Regions from separate parts of the Pararhizobium sp. O133 genome, predicted to be linked through region 1. Evidence: riboswitches for the same ligand, from Rfam matches in the RefSeq annotation. Region 1 holds a riboswitch; the other holds the start of a gene.
What was found. Region 1 has a riboswitch for glycine ahead of gcvT (glycine cleavage system aminomethyltransferase GcvT). Riboswitches for the same ligand answer to the same signal wherever they lie in the genome.

Region 2: another riboswitch for glycine. It lies ahead of ACST81_RS25360 (D-amino acid dehydrogenase); the one in region 1 lies ahead of gcvT (glycine cleavage system aminomethyltransferase GcvT).

Annotation. Positions count from the first base shown of each region.
Region 1 covers NZ_CP196426.1:2,691,347-2,699,094, reverse strand. Annotated here, with positions in the region: gene ACST81_RS12885 (L,D-transpeptidase) at 1-402, opposite strand, end outside; gene ACST81_RS12880 (nuclear transport factor 2 family protein) at 642-1,058, opposite strand; gene ACST81_RS12875 (hypothetical protein) at 1,290-1,673, shown strand; gene ACST81_RS12870 (DUF1775 domain-containing protein) at 1,732-2,715, opposite strand; gene ACST81_RS12865 (DUF2946 family protein) at 2,821-3,216, opposite strand; glycine riboswitch at 3,374-3,461, shown strand; gene gcvT (glycine cleavage system aminomethyltransferase GcvT) at 3,603-4,742, shown strand; gene gcvH (glycine cleavage system protein GcvH) at 4,759-5,121, shown strand; gene gcvP (aminomethyl-transferring glycine dehydrogenase) at 5,121-7,748, shown strand, end outside.
Region 2 covers NZ_CP196428.1:108,135-115,882, reverse strand. Annotated here, with positions in the region: gene ACST81_RS25390 (LuxR C-terminal-related transcriptional regulator) at 1-405, shown strand, start outside; gene ACST81_RS25385 (mandelate racemase/muconate lactonizing enzyme family protein) at 402-1,568, opposite strand; gene ACST81_RS25380 (LysR family transcriptional regulator) at 2,150-3,064, opposite strand; gene ACST81_RS25375 (riboflavin kinase) at 3,061-3,561, opposite strand; gene ACST81_RS25370 (GlcG/HbpS family heme-binding protein) at 3,614-4,039, opposite strand; gene ACST81_RS25365 (D-2-hydroxyacid dehydrogenase) at 4,056-5,036, opposite strand; glycine riboswitch at 5,151-5,239, shown strand; gene ACST81_RS25360 (D-amino acid dehydrogenase) at 5,365-6,615, shown strand; gene ACST81_RS25355 (LLM class flavin-dependent oxidoreductase) at 6,848-7,748, shown strand, end outside.

The sequences.
Region 1 (7,748 bases):
GCGCCAGTGGATGACGCCGTCGCCCTGCCAGGAAAAACCCTCGCGGCCGATGCCGACACCGTAGCGCATCGCAGTCCCGCCGGGCTCGACGACATAGAGGAACCGCGCCGGCGTATCGACGATCACCGTGCCGGGCGCCTCGCCCGTCGGGTCGATGACACGCTGGCGATAAAATTGCGGGTCGATCTTCTGATACGGGATCGGCGGGATCAGGAAGCCGCCATCCTCGACCGGTCCATACATGACCTGCAATTCGGCGTCCGACGGCGGCCCGATCGGCCGGCTGATCCGCACCGGCGTCGGCGTCGGGCGTCCCTGCATCGATGTGCTGCATCCGGCAAGCGCGCCTGCCGCAAGCAAGCCAAGAAAGCCGCGGCGGGGAAAACTGGAGTCAATCGTCATACGTTCTGGCAATCCGCGTTAAAATATCAATCGCCTCTCCACGGACAGAGCGGCTGCAATGTCCACTTGAAGCCAAACGGAATGCCAGCCGCGCCCGTCCCCGGGAATCGGAAGCGTGCTAGTCTTATGACGGGAATTGCAACGGTTTCCAACGTCTCCCCGGCCACAGTCGTCACGATCACGGTCACCATATCGTGAGTGAGCCGTGTGAAATGAGCGCAGGCCGCAAGATATCGTTTCTATGTGGTGACGAGGCCGGTGGCTTCAGCGACCATCAGCGTGTCGACGAATTCGGTGATGTCGTCGATCTTTCCATCCTTGATGGTGAAGATGTCGATATATTCCGTTTCCAGGTCCCTGCCCGTCGGATTGTGGCGGATCACACCGGACCGATGGGCAATGACCGTATCGCCATCCACATAGAGCCGTTTTGTCGTCATCCTGCTCATGTCCCAGTGGTCGATCAGCGCCCCGACGGCGACCTCCAGGTCCGCCGGTCCGGAAATGCGCGGGGCAGCCACGGCCATCTTGCCGCTGCCGACCATGCTGAATGTAATCTCAGGCCCGGCAAAGGACATGACACCGTACTTGTCGTTACCACCACGCGCTTCATAGAAACTGTTGACGATGCCTTCGAGTGTTTTCCTGTCTGTCATGCGCCCCTCCCTCCGGTTGCAGGAAGTTTGCCCGTATTTCAGGAGTGTCGCAAGTGCCACGGTTGCGGATCGCGGCAGAACATCGCTGAGATTGCCGCCTCCGTGCTGGTCGCGCCGTTCGATAAGATTTGACTTAAATACCGGCGCCGGATTTCACCGACGGGAAATTTCGGCGAGATAAAACAAGGCGATCGCTATTTTCAAAGGAGCGCCCTTCAAGGGTAGATCGCCATGACCCTGGTCGTTACCATGTCAGCCAATACGGCGGCGTATGCGGCACAAGCCGTAAAGCCTTCCGCACGCGTGAGTGGCGATGGCCCGTCAGAAGAAGCGATTACGTTGCTTGCCGCCCGTCCAAAGGACGAGGCAGCCCATATCCACGCCTCCGTTGCCGCCCTGCGCAGCCCGACTTCCCTGTCGCTGATGCTGATGAATTCGCAGGGACGCCTGCCCCAGGGCACGCCCTACGAGGCTGTTCGCCGCTACCGGGAATTCGAGTTGGACGAGCCGGAGGCCGCCGACGACGAGGAGGAGGCGAGCACGCTGGATGGCGGGGTCGAGGCGCTCGATTCTCCCGATTGGGTGGCCCGCGTCCCGTCGAGAGATCGTGATTGAGCGACTGAACGGCGGCATCACGGATGCCGCCGTTCCCTTGCATTCAATGCCACATCGTTCAGTTGTGCGACATCTTGCCGGCAGCATTGCCGACGGGCAGCACGAGTTCGACCTTGCCGGCCTTCTCGAACGTGAGTGTCACCGGAACAGTGTCGCCTTCGGCAAACGGCCTCGTCACGTCCATGAACATCAGGTGCAGCCCCCCACTTCTGAGTTCGACGGTCTGCCCCGCCGGGACCGCGATCCCGTCCTCCAGCTTGCGCATCTTCATCACGTCGTTCTGCATGGTCATCTCGTGCAATTCGACGCGGCCCGCAGCCGGGCTTTCGGCGGACAGCAGGACATCATCCTCGCTGCCCTCGTTCTTGACGGTAAAGCCGCCGCCGCCGACCTTGGCGCCCGGCAGCATCGCCTTGATCGAGCCACCGGAAATCTCGAGCGAACCGGCCTTCACCGGGGCATCCCCCATTCCCGACATTCCGGCCATCGCCGCCATGTCATGATGGTCATGACCATCCGCCTCGGCCGGCGTCACGGTAATCGTCGGTGCCGGATGTTCCAGCGAATGCGCGCTCTGGCCGGCAGTCACGATCTGATCCCAGACCACCTTGTCGGAGGCACCGCAAAGCTGGGTGACGGGAAAGGCGAGTTGCGTTTCCTTCTCGAAACCCGAAATTTTCCCGGTGATCACGAATGTGTCATAATAGTCGTCCGAAAGTTCTCCGCCTTTCCAGCGGATTTCCAGTGGGCCGGAAGTAACCGTCTTGCCGTGATTGTCGTAGCTCTTCTGATAATCGCCCTTGATGATCTCGATCTCCCAGCCGGCCTTCGGCTGCGGCTTGGCGAAAACGAAGCCTTCCGGCAGCTTCACCTGAACCTCGTTGGTCGCCTTGCCGTCGCAGCCATGTGGAATCTGCAGGATCGCCTTGAAATTGCTTTCGGATGCGACCGTGTCCTGCTCGAAGGACGCGTGCGCATAGGCTGCCGCCGTACCGGCGAGCGAGAAAGCAACGGCAAGAAGGATGGTTTTGGTCTGTATCATGGATCATCTCCGAACCGGCTCCCCATGTTCGGGAATGCCGGCCAAATGCCGCGTCAGGCGGCTGAATGGTCTGAAAAAAAGTGGAAGTCGCCGGCACGGCGGGGATCAGGCCAGGAGTGGCGGTGCGCGCGATTGCGGCAGCGCATGCGGATGCTCGACCAGAACAGCCGTAAAATCGGGCCTCGCCGCAATCTCGAAAATGCGTCGAATGACGAGGCAAACCTCATCCGGTGGCGACGGCAGGAGAATGGCGGATGCCAGCCGGCAATAGTCGCAGACCGGCGCCACGCCATCCTTTGACGGCCCATGCTGTGCGCCATCGACGCCTTCCGTGCCGAAGCAGATGTCACCGATCGATCCGTCCGGCAGCACATATTGTGACGCGATGTCCGGCGTGATCTGCCGGGCAATGACGGGCTGATGGGCAAACGACAGGAGCAACAATGCCAGCGCCGAAAGCACCCGCACCGCCATCCCCATCTGCTGCCCGGCTCTCGCCATCCGTGATCTCCGTATCAAGGATTGCGTTACCTGCTTGTCGCTGAAAAAGCAAAGGACGAGATGTCGCAAGCCCACGCCTCAAACCAGCCACGACAGAAATCTGTTCGGGCGCGACATTTTGCGCTTGCCAATGCGCCGGGATCGCCGTTATCTGAAATCGATCTTGTTGGGAGAATCCGGTTTCGACCGGTGCCGAAGGAGCAACCGCCCCGGAAACTCTCAGGCCCATGGACCAGCAAGGTGCCGGTAGGACTCTGGAGAGAAGCATTTCCGCTCGCCGAAGGGATAACAATCTCAGGCAAAGGGACAGAGGGGGCTCGAGGAAACGACGCATGAATTGCGCGTTGAAATGAGCCGGCGCGTTGCGCCAGACCTGGAGGCCGGATTTGGACGATCATTCCCCTTTGAAGCAGACCCCGCTGCACGCGTTGCATCTGTCGCTTGGCGCCCGCATGGTGCCGTTTGCCGGTTATGACATGCCGGTGCAATATCCCGCCGGCGTGATGAAGGAGCACCTGCACACCCGCGCCGCCGCCGGCCTTTTCGATGTCTCCCATATGGGCCAGATCATCGTGAAGCCGAAGTCCGGCCGGATCGAAGATGCGGCGCTGGCGCTTGAGACGCTGGTGCCCGTCGATGTGCTCGGCCTCGGCGAAGGCCGTCAGCGCTACGGGCTCTTCACCAACGAATCGGGTGGCGTTCTCGACGACCTGATGATCGCCAATCGCGGCGATCATCTCTTCCTCGTCGTCAATGCATCCTGCAAGGACGCCGATTTCGCGCATCTGCAAAAACATCTCGGCGAGACCTGTGACCTGACGCTGCTCGAAGACCGGGCGTTGATCGCGCTGCAGGGGCCGCATGCGGTCACCGTGCTGGCCGAACTTTGGGCCGATATCGCCACCATGCGTTTCATGGACGTGGCCGAGGCCGAGTTGCACGATGTGCCCTGCATCATTTCGCGCTCGGGCTATACCGGTGAAGACGGGTTTGAAATCTCCATTCCGGCCGCCGCCGCGGAAGACGTCACGCGTCGGATTCTCGAACATCCCGATGTCATGCCGATCGGTCTTGGCGCGCGCGACTCGCTGCGTCTGGAAGCCGGCCTGTGTCTCTACGGAAACGACATCGATACCACAACGACGCCAGTGGAGGCTGCCCTCGAATGGGCGATGCAGAAGGCCCGCCGGACCGGTGGTGCCCGCCAGGGCGGTTTCCCCGGCGCCGACATCATCCTGCGCCAGCTTGCCGACAAAGCCAGCCGCCGTCGCGTCGGCCTGAAGCCCGGGGGCAAGGCGCCGGTGCGCGCCGGCGCTGCCCTTTTTGCCGATGCGGATGGACTGAAGCCTGTGGGCACGGTCACTTCCGGCGGCTTCGGTCCGAGCGCCGATCATCCCGTCGCCATGGGCACTGTCGATACCGCCCATACGGCCAATGGCACGCAACTCTTTGCGGAAGTGCGCGGAAAATATCTGCCGATTACAGTCGCCGCCCTCCCCTTCATCACACCGACCTACAAACGCTGATCAGGAGCTGAACCCGATGCTGAAATTTACCGACGAACATGAATGGCTGAAAATCGAAGGCGATGTGGCGACTGTCGGCATCACCGCCCATGCCGCCGAACAGCTTGGCGATCTCGTCTTCGTAGAACTGCCGGAAGCCGGCACCGTGCTCGACAAGGGCGCGACCGCCGCGACAGTCGAATCCGTCAAGGCCGCCTCCGATGTCTATTGTCCGCTGGACGGAGAAATCGTCGAAAGCAACCAGGCGATCGTCGATGATCCGTCGCTGGTCAACAGCGACCCGCAAGGCGCCGGCTGGTTCTTCAAGCTGAAACTCTCGGATCCCTCCGCCGTCAACGCGCTCTTGGACGAGGCCGCCTACAAGGAGTTGATCGCCTGATGAGCATGCCGAAGGACTTCACCTTTACCGATTACAAGCCGTACGACTTCGCCAATCGGCGGCATATCGGTCCCTCACCCGACGAGATGGCTGATATGCTCAAGGTCATCGGCTACAGCAGTCTCGACGCCATGATCGACGACACCGTTCCGCCGTCGATCCGCCAGAAGGAAGCACTTGCCTGGGGGGCGGCCATGACCGAGCGCGAAGCGCTCGACAAGATGCGCGAGACCGCCAACCGCAACAAGAAGCTCGTCTCGCTCATCGGCCAAGGCTATTATGGCACGATCACGCCGCCGGTCATCCAGCGCAACATTCTGGAAAACCCCGCCTGGTACACGGCGTACACTCCCTACCAGCCGGAAATCAGCCAGGGCCGGCTCGAGGCCCTGCTCAACTACCAGACGATGGTCTGCGACCTGACCGGGCTCGACGTCGCCAATGCCTCGCTGCTCGACGAAGCAACCGCCGCCGCCGAAGCGATGGCGATGGCGGAGCGTGTTTCGAAGTCCAAGGCAAAGGCCTTCTTCGTCGATGAAAACTGCCATCCGCAAACCATTGCCCTGTTGCAGACCCGTGCCGAACCGCTGGGCTGGTCGATCGTCATCGGCAATCCCTTCACCGATCTCGATCCTGTCGATGTCTTCGGGGCAATCTTCCAGTATCCGGGCACCTACGGCCATGTTCACGACTTCAGCGGCCTGATCGCCCGGCTGCACCAGACCGGCGCAATCGCCACGATGGCGGCCGACCCGCTGGCGCTGGCACTGTTGAAATCGCCCGGCGAAATGGGCGCCGACATCGCCATCGGCTGCACCCAGCGCTTCGGCGTTCCCGTCGGTTACGGTGGCCCGCATGCCGCCTATATGGCAGTCAAGGATGCCTACAAGCGCTCCATGCCCGGCCGTCTCGTCGGCGTGTCCGTCGATGCCCGTGGCAACCGCGCCTACCGCCTGTCTCTACAGACCCGCGAACAGCATATCCGCCGCGAGAAGGCGACGTCGAACATCTGCACCGCGCAGGTGCTTTTGGCCGTCATGGCGTCGATGTATGCCGTCTTCCACGGACCGAAGGGCATCAAGGCGATCGCCCAGAGCGTCCACCAGAAGGCCGTGCTTCTGGCTCTCGGGCTGGAAAAGCTCGGATACAAGGTCGAGCCGGACGTCTTCTTCGACACGATCACCGTCGATGTCGGCAAGCTGCAGGGCATTATCCTGAAGACGGCTGTTGCCGAAGAGGTCAACCTGCGCCGGATCGGCACGACCAAGATCGGCATCAGCCTCGACGAACGTTCGCGTCCGGTGACGCTGGAAGCCGTCTGGCGCGCCTTCGGCGGCGATTTCAGCGTGGAAGATTTCGCGACGGATTATCGCTTGCCGAAAGCCCTGCTGCGTACCAGCGAATACCTGACGCATCCGATCTTCCACATGAATCGCGCGGAAAGCGAAATGACCCGCTATATCCGCCGGCTGTCGGACCGCGACCTCGCACTCGACCGCTCGATGATCCCGCTCGGCTCCTGCACGATGAAGCTGAACGCCACGGCGGAAATGCTGCCGATCACCTGGCCCGAATTCTCGGAAATCCATCCCTTCGTGCCGGCCGATCAGGCCGAAGGCTATCGCCACATGATCACCGATCTCAGCCAGAAGCTCTGCCAGATCACCGGTTATGACGCGGTCTCGATGCAGCCGAACTCCGGCGCGCAGGGCGAATATGCGGGGCTTCTCACGATCCGCGCCTATCATCTTGCCAATGGCGACGATCATCGCGATGTCTGCCTGATCCCGACCTCGGCGCACGGCACCAACCCGGCATCGGCCCAGATGGCCGGCATGAAGGTGGTCGTCGTCAAGGTTTCGGACGACGGCGATATCGACATGGACGATTTCCGCGCCAAGGCGGAGCAATACGGCGGCAACCTCTCCTGCTGCATGATCACTTATCCCTCCACACATGGCGTGTTCGAGGAAAACGTCCGCGAGGTCTGCGAGATCGTCCACCGGCATGGCGGGCAGGTCTATGTCGACGGCGCCAACATGAACGCCATGGTCGGCCTTGCCCGCCCCGGCGATATCGGTGGCGATGTCAGCCACCTCAACCTGCACAAGACGTTCTGCATTCCGCACGGCGGCGGCGGTCCGGGCATGGGGCCGATCGGCGTCAAGGCGCATCTCGCTCCTTACCTTCCCGGCCACCCCGAAACAGACGGTGGCGAAGGTGCCGTCTCGGCTGCGCCGTTCGGGTCTGCCTCCATCCTGCCGATCTCCTGGAGCTACTGCCTGATGATGGGTGGCGAAGGCTTGACGCAGGCGACCAAGGTGGCGATCCTCAACGCCAACTATATCGCCGCCCGTCTAAAGGGCGCCTATGCCGTGCTCTACAAGTCGGCCAAGGGCCGCGTCGCGCATGAATGCATCATCGATACGCGTCCGCTGGTCGATAGCGCCGGCGTCACCGTCGACGACGTCGCCAAGCGGTTGATCGATTGCGGCTTCCACGCCCCGACCATGAGTTGGCCGGTCGCCGGCACGCTGATGATCGAACCGACGGAATCGGAAACCAAGGCCGAGCTCGACCGCTTCTGCGATGCCATGCTGGCCATCCGTGCCGAAGCGCAGGCGATC
Region 2 (7,748 bases), on a different replicon from region 1:
GACTGCGGTGCAGGGGCAATCACACTGACGCAATCAGTAATCGCCTTCTTGCAGAACCATAACAGCAAGCGAGTTTCGACGGATTATCTCCACAGGCTGGCAGCTGCTCTGGCAACGGTTCAGGTCGAGCGCCAACATGGATACAATGAACCGTTCGGGACATCATCCTTGACACTGCGGGAACGCGAGGTGGTTAGTCGTGTGCAGCACGGTATGACCAACAAGGAAATCGCATCGGATCTCAAAATTGGCCTCGAAACCGTGAAGTGGCATCTAAAGACGGTCTTCAAGAAATTGAAGGTCAGGAATCGGACCGAAGTTGTCTCGGTAAGTCAGGCGGCGCTCGGTCATCCTGGACCTCGGGACGACGCTGGTCGCCCCGAGACCGAGGATGTTTTTCATTAAGCGGCTTCTTCGAGGTAGTCGTAGCAGCAATATGGCTTGAGGCGTTCGGTATCGACGTCCGCGCCGAGGCCCGGATCGGATCCGACTTCCAGTAAGCCGTTTTTGATGCGGTCTTCGGGAGCATTCTTCAGAACCTGAACGTAGCCCTGGGACTCCGGCAGGTAAGGATAGATTTCGAGGTCCATTGCATTGGCGCAAGCGGCCCAGACCTGAAGCGTAGCGGCCGTACAGAGAGACGACGCGCAGTTATGAGGAGACATTCGTGCGTTGTATGCCTCTGCCATCGCTGCGATCTGGACCAGTTCGAACACGCCCCCGCAATTGCCAACGTCCGGCATGACAACGTCGATAGCGCCGGAATCCAGGAGGTTCTTGAAACCGTTGCGGGTATAGACGCGTTCGCCGGCGGCGATCGGGAACTTGTATCGAGCGGCCAAGTTTTTGAGGCCCGCGAGGTTGAATGCGTCAAGGGGCTCCTCGACCCAGGAGACCTTGAGCTCTTCGCAGACGTCGAGGATTCGAACCAGTTGGTCGTTATTGACGCCACCTGAAAGATCGATGAGCAGTTCGGCCTGATCACCGACGACATCCTTGAGAAGGCGAATACGATCGATAGCGCGCTTGAACTCGTCGGCGGAAAGCGAGCGGCGCTGGACGTGGGTCAGCGTACGGCCCGGCTGTTGCGTTGCAAGAGGATAGCTCTTGAGCATCTTGTAGCCATCCTTGAGCGGGCGCTCGGCGGCCTTGGCCCACTCGGTGGCGTCATTGCAATGGTAGTTCCAGCCGTTCGCATAGACCGGTGCGGTGTCCTGGAAGCGGCCTCCGAAGAAGTCATAGACTGGGACGCCTGCAGCCTTGCCCTTGATATCCCAAAGCGCCTGGTCGATCGCGCTTACCGCAGCGAAGGCGATCGCGCCGCCGCCCTTGGTCCAGAAAGAGTTGTCGTAGATCGCGTGATAGACATGGCGGGGATAGTTCGGGTCCGCACCGATAACGCGCGCGGCATAGTCGGCGACCATGCCGGCTGCACCGCGAGCACCGAGGCCGTATGCCACGGCAGCTTCGCCCCAACCGGAAACTCCCTCATCCGTTACGACTTCGACAAGCACCGGGCGCACACCGCCGGTCGGGATCCGGTACGCCCGGATATTAGTTACACGCATGGCTGCACTCCTTCGTGCAAGGTATCGAGATACCTTGGCTTGGATACTGAGATTTAATCGGAACGCTCATGTCCAGAAGAGGCTTTCGCCCCTGTCTGCTCGCCTGCTCCGGCGGCAACCAATTCATCACCCAACATCGGAACTTTCGCAAAATTGAAGTTCTTATGGGGATATCAGCGGCACTTATGGGGATCACGTCCGGAGTGTAACCGACGATCTTACCGTCCTGGACGAAATCGAACGGCGCGTCGGCCGTTTCAGTCGCGACCGTGAAGACGCCTTTCTCCTGGATCGATGAAAGGGCAGGCCGAGGCGGAGAAGGACACGCCGACGGACATCGCAGCGGAGAGTGCCGCCGACGCTATGTGTTTAAAGATTTTCATGGTTGTTGCCCAGATGGTGACTGTGTCCGAATCCCGGCCCGTCAACGAGTTTTGTGGGGCAGCGAGGCTCTTGCTGCGTCAATCCGCACAAGTGCGCCGCCGAGCGCACTACAGTCATCCCGCATTGCGAAATCGACAGCAAAACCGAAGGTTTTATGCCTCCATGAGTGAAGCTTATGACCAGGCGCGCGGAGAGCTTTAGGTCCGATCGGGTCGGGAGATGTCCTCGTATGACAGCAAGGCCGTCTTGAGGCTGCCGTAGCATTTGTCCGCCACTTTCGACCTCGGTCGATATTTCGGACGGATCAGATAGTAGTGGGACGGAGATGCGTCGGATATCCGGTGGTATACGACATCCAGGCTCCCGTTGGTGAGTGCTCTCATAGCGCCGCACGTGATATTGTCGACCACCGCAACGCCGCCGTTCGAAATGGCAAAACATGCCATCGGGAAGAAGTTGGAAAATTCCACCTTGGGGGGCGCGATTTTCGACCGAATCTGTCGACTGGATCGATTCTCCTCGTAAAGCGTACAGACGTTGTAGCCTTTGATCTCCTCAGTCAGCAGGGTATCGCCTTGCGTCGAGATCAGACCGCGTGGCGAGACGGCGTAAACGGGAATGTTGAAGACCTCGACCTCGAACAGCGGTGAATTCGTCAACACTTCGAACGCCCCCTCATCGGTCAACGCGATGTCGTGAAGTTGGTTTTCCATCTCCGATACGATGGAGGCAGAGGTCCCGATCATGAGACGAAACTGCTGTCCCCCAGCCGCAATCTTGGAAATTGCGGTTGGAACAAGGTGGGTTCCCGCATTCCCGGAGGATATGATCGATATCCTTGGTACCTCGATTGAGGTAAGGCGGCCGAAATGGTGACGTATGTCGTTCAATTGAGCCATCACCGGGCTCACCTGCTGGAATAGCACCTCTGCCTCGGCGCGCGGTGATATTCGTCCTGCGTGTCGGTCAAACAGCGTGGTTGTCAGCTGCTCTTCAAGTGTCGCTATCGTCATACTCACGGCAGGTTGAGTGCGACCGAGATTCTTCGCGGCCTTCGAGATGCTGCCAGTCAACATCACTTGGTAGAATGCCTCGATCTGGTGATATTTCATTTTTTGCGGCCCCGTGCCGTAATCTCATCCCCCAGCGAGATTTTTCTTTTCCGCAGAACCTCCCTGGCCATCACCACGTCCAGATCGATCTGCTGGACCATTGCCTCAAGACCGTCGAACTTTGTCTCGGGACGCAAATACTCGATGAATGTCACCTGACATGTCTGGCCGTAAAGATCGCCGGCGTAATCGAGGACATACGTCTCCAATAGCAACTCGCCGTCGTCGACGACTGTCGGCCGCCGGCCAAAGCTGGCGACACCATTGCGAACGGTTCCGAAGCCATCCCGAAATCGCACCGCATAAATCCCTGGCGCGAGCCTACAGCATCCGCCCAGCTTCATGTTCGCCGTCGGGAAGCCGATTGCACGTCCGAGCTTAGCGCCATGAACGACCACACCTCGAACTTCCACCTGTTCTGCGAGGGTGGTTGCGTATCCATGGTGGTGGGCGCATTCTTCGGGAACCAGCAAGTCCGTTTCTTCAAGTGCAAGCATGTTCGCCTCCTTCGAACGCGCGGGGCGGTAGACACCCGGCCCGCGCGACGGTTCATTCGACGGGGTCGGCCCCTATAGCCGCAAGAGCAGCCCTGCCGACTTCGATGTCCTGATCTCCAGTGCCGGAGCCCACTCCTATTGCACCCGCCAGCTTGCCGCTGAACTTGATCGGCAGACCGCCGGGCAGATTTGTGACGCCGCCGCCAGTGGCAATTCCGGCGGCAATGCTGAATTCGGGTGTCATGCCGCCTGTCTTATTGCGGATGGACGCCGATGTGCGGGCCTTAGCCTTCGCTGTCTGCATGCTTAGGTATTTTGCTCCGTCCATACGGAGACTGGCGATCGTCTCGCCGCTGGCGTCAACGATACAAATGCACTGCGGAACCGAGATTTCCGCGGCTTTCGAAACCGCCGCAGCCAAAGCGTCCAACGCACCTGCGTGCGATAGGACAAGTGCTTCGAGATAGGAATCGGTCATCATATTCTCCTAGGGGTTAGTATCCTGCGGTCGCATCGACACGATTCCGTAAGGGTTCGCCACGCAGGTCCCTGCCAATGTTGTCAGCGAAGATCGAAAGGCAACGGTCGACGTATCCGTCGGCGTCGTCACAGGAAATATGCGGGAAGATGATCAGGTTGGGTACATCCCACAGCTGACTGTCGGCCGACAGGGGTTCCTCGTCGAAGACGTCCAGCGCAGCACCGCTCAGACGGCCATCGACGAGCGCCCTGATGAGGGGCCCCGTATCGACGAGAGGACCTCGCGCGATGTTGAACAAAGACGCGCCTGGTTTCATCAGGGCCAGTTGCTTTTCACCGATGAGCCCCTTGGTCGAGGCAGTGAGAGGGCAGCTGACGACAAGGCAGTCGGCCAGGGTAAGCGCCTGGTCAAGATCTGCGACGGTGAATACCTCATCGGCCGATGGACTGGTCTTACCTGAACGGGTGACTGCTACAATCCGCGGGCCGAACGGGCGCAAACGGTCCGCAATCGCGGTGCCGAGCGCTCCAAAACCTACGAAGACTATGGTCTTCGTATCGATCCCCGTCGCGAGGCGATTGTCCCAGCGATGGAGCCGCTGATTTTGAATGTGTCGCGGCACGCCCTCGCACAACATGAGAACGGTCATTAAGCCGAAAGCGCCGCCCTTCTTCGCGTGTACGCCGCTGCTGTTTGTCAGGACCGCTCCGTTCGGAAGCCAGTCGAGCGGCATATACTTCTCGACGCCAGCACTTGTGCAATGAACCACACGCAGGCGCTTGCCGTGGACTTTGAGGCGCGCGGTATCGAATCCGGAGCCGACGAAATAGTCTGCGGCTTCTAGCGCCTGGTAGTCGGGAAATTGAGCGTTGAATGATCGCACTTCTGCAAATCCCGCTACCGCTCCTAAAGCCTTGAGAACAGCGGGTTCCGAGACGAAGTAGGGGGACCCGGGCGGCACGGCGTTTTCCACGTATACGGAAAAATCACGCATAATCAATCCTTTAAGGTTATTTGTTATGTAGATGCAATTTGTGTGCCAATTTAATAATTTCCGATACGAAGGACTTGCGCAAGATCCAAACATGTGAGTACCCTAAGGGTGTTCGAAGGCCGTGCAGGAGAGATGGCACCGACGCCACGCCGAAGGAGCAACCCCCCAGGAAACTCTCAGGCAACCAAGACTGCACAGTTTGAACGATCTGGAGAGAGGCGCTCGCGTCCACCGAAGGGGACCCCCGTGGGGAAAAGCTCTCAGGTAAAAAGACAGATTGGGGGCTATGGGGCTGGCGAAGCCCCGGCACCAACTGTTGGAGACAAAAGTGCCCCATATCGCTGTATTAGGCGCCGGTATTACCGGCGTGACAACTGCTTACGCGCTTTCACGCCGCGGTTTCGACGTTACCGTTATCGACCGCAATCGTTATCCCGCGATGGAGACCTCGTTTGCCAATGGCGGACAGCTTTCTGCAAGCAATGCTGAGGTCTGGAATCATTGGTCTACGGTCTTGAAAGGCATCAAATGGATGCTCAAAAGCGACGCGCCGCTTCTCATGAACCCTACCCCGAGCTGGCACAAATATTCCTGGATGGGGGAATTTGTGGGGGGCATAGGCGGATATCGCACCAATACGATCGAGACTACGCGGCTCGCAATCGCTGCGCGTCAGCACATGTTCGAAATAGCCGATCGCGAGAAGATTGAGTTCGACCTCGAAAAGCGGGGCATCCTCCATGTCTACTATGACAAACCGAGCTTTGATTATGCCGGCAAGGTGAACGCGATGCTGACCGAGGGCGGCCTGGACCGGAGATCCGTATCGCAAGAGGAAATCAAGGCGATCGAACCCGCGTTGGTCGGTAATTTCTACGGCGGCTTCTTTACGCCGTCGGATTCCACAGGAGACATCCACAAATTCACGCGCGGCCTTGCCAAGGCATGTATGAAACGCGGCGTGAATTTCCTTTTCGACACGGAAATCCAACGGGTAGAATCCGGAGAAAGCACGACTGTTTACTGGAAGCCTGCCGAAAACCCTGGAAGCTCAAGCAACGTCCTGACGGCTGACGGCGTGGTTGTATGTGCTGGCGTCGGCAGCAGGAAAATCGCTGGGATGCTCGGCGATCGAATAAATGTCTATCCGGTAAAAGGCTACTCGATCACGGTTCATCTCGATGACGAGCGAAGCCAGAACGGCGCTCCCTGGGTCAGCCTACTCGACGACCGGGCAAAGATCGTCACGAGCCGTCTTGGAAACGACCGGTTCCGAGTCGCCGGTACGGCGGAGTTCAACGGTATCAATCGCGATATTAGACATGATCGCATCAAACCCTTGGTAGATTGGGTGCGCACGCTCTTTCCAGAGGCCTCGACATCCCGCGTCGTGCCTTGGGCGGGCCTTCGCCCCATGATGCCGAACATGATGCCACGGATAAAAAAGGGCTGCCGTCCCAACGTTTTCTACAACACCGGACACGGTCATCTTGGTTGGACGCTGTCAGCGGCGACGGCGGAACTCGTTGCGGAATTGGTTCAGCAGACGCCGACCTCCAGCGGTCGCAGGACAGCTTGAACAAACCGGGGCCTGGCGTATGTCGGGCCCCGTTATTTCGTCCGTAAGACTGTCTCAAGACTAAGCGCTCTCAATATTGAAACTCAAACCTGAGACCGCACTGGAAAAGTGAGACTCGTCAGGTTTGTTCGTTAACGTACTGATTCCGCAGCTATTTCCAGCGTGGCATATCGCTTGCTCATGAATATGCGAGGATCGGACAGGCCGATCTCAATTCTAGAGGAGATACCAAATGGACCTCGGTCTATTTATGATGCCCCTGCACGATCAGCGGCGCAACTTCACTGAACTCCTGAAACAGGATCGTGAAGCAGTGATCCTCGCCGACCGTCTCGGCTTCTCGGAAGTTTGGGTTGGCGAGCACATTAGCTGCTCCTGCGAACCGATTGCCGACCCGCTTCAATTTTTCGGTACGCTGATCCATGCGACGAAGCAGATCAAGTTCGCCACGGGGGTCCTGAACCTACCGCAGCACCATCCGGCACGTCTCGCCGGCCAGATCGCACAATTCGACCATCTCTCGGAAGGCCGTTTCATCATGGGCGTTGGCCCGGGCGGTCTCGTGACCGATATGGAACTGTTCGGCACGCAGGAAAAGAACCGCGCCGAAATGACCACCGAATCCATCAAGATCATGCACCAGATCTGGTCGCAGAACCCGCCCTACAACATCAAGGGCAAATACTGGGACGTGGTTATCGAGAATACGCTCATTCCCAGCCTCGGTTTCGGTCCGATGCTTAAGCCGTATCAGCAGCCGTTCCCCGAGCTGGCGATCTCGGTGATGAGCCCATCTTCAAGCAGCGCGCGCCAGGCGGGCGAAAACGGCTGGAGCATCGTCTCTGCCAACTTTACCCCGGTCGCCAACGTCAAAACCCATTGGGAACAGTACGTCGTGGGCTGCGAAAAGGCCGGCCGTCGCCCTGACCGCAACAAGTGGCGTATCGCACGTTCGCTGCTCGTGACCGACAGCGATCAGGAAGCGGCCGACTACCTCGCCGAGGGCACGTCTTCCTACCGCTGGTACTACGAGTACATCGTGGAAGATATGAAGGCGTTCAAGCTCCTCGGCGTGCTCAAGCCTTCGATGAACACGTTGGACAGCGACATCACGGTGCAGAACTGCCTCGACT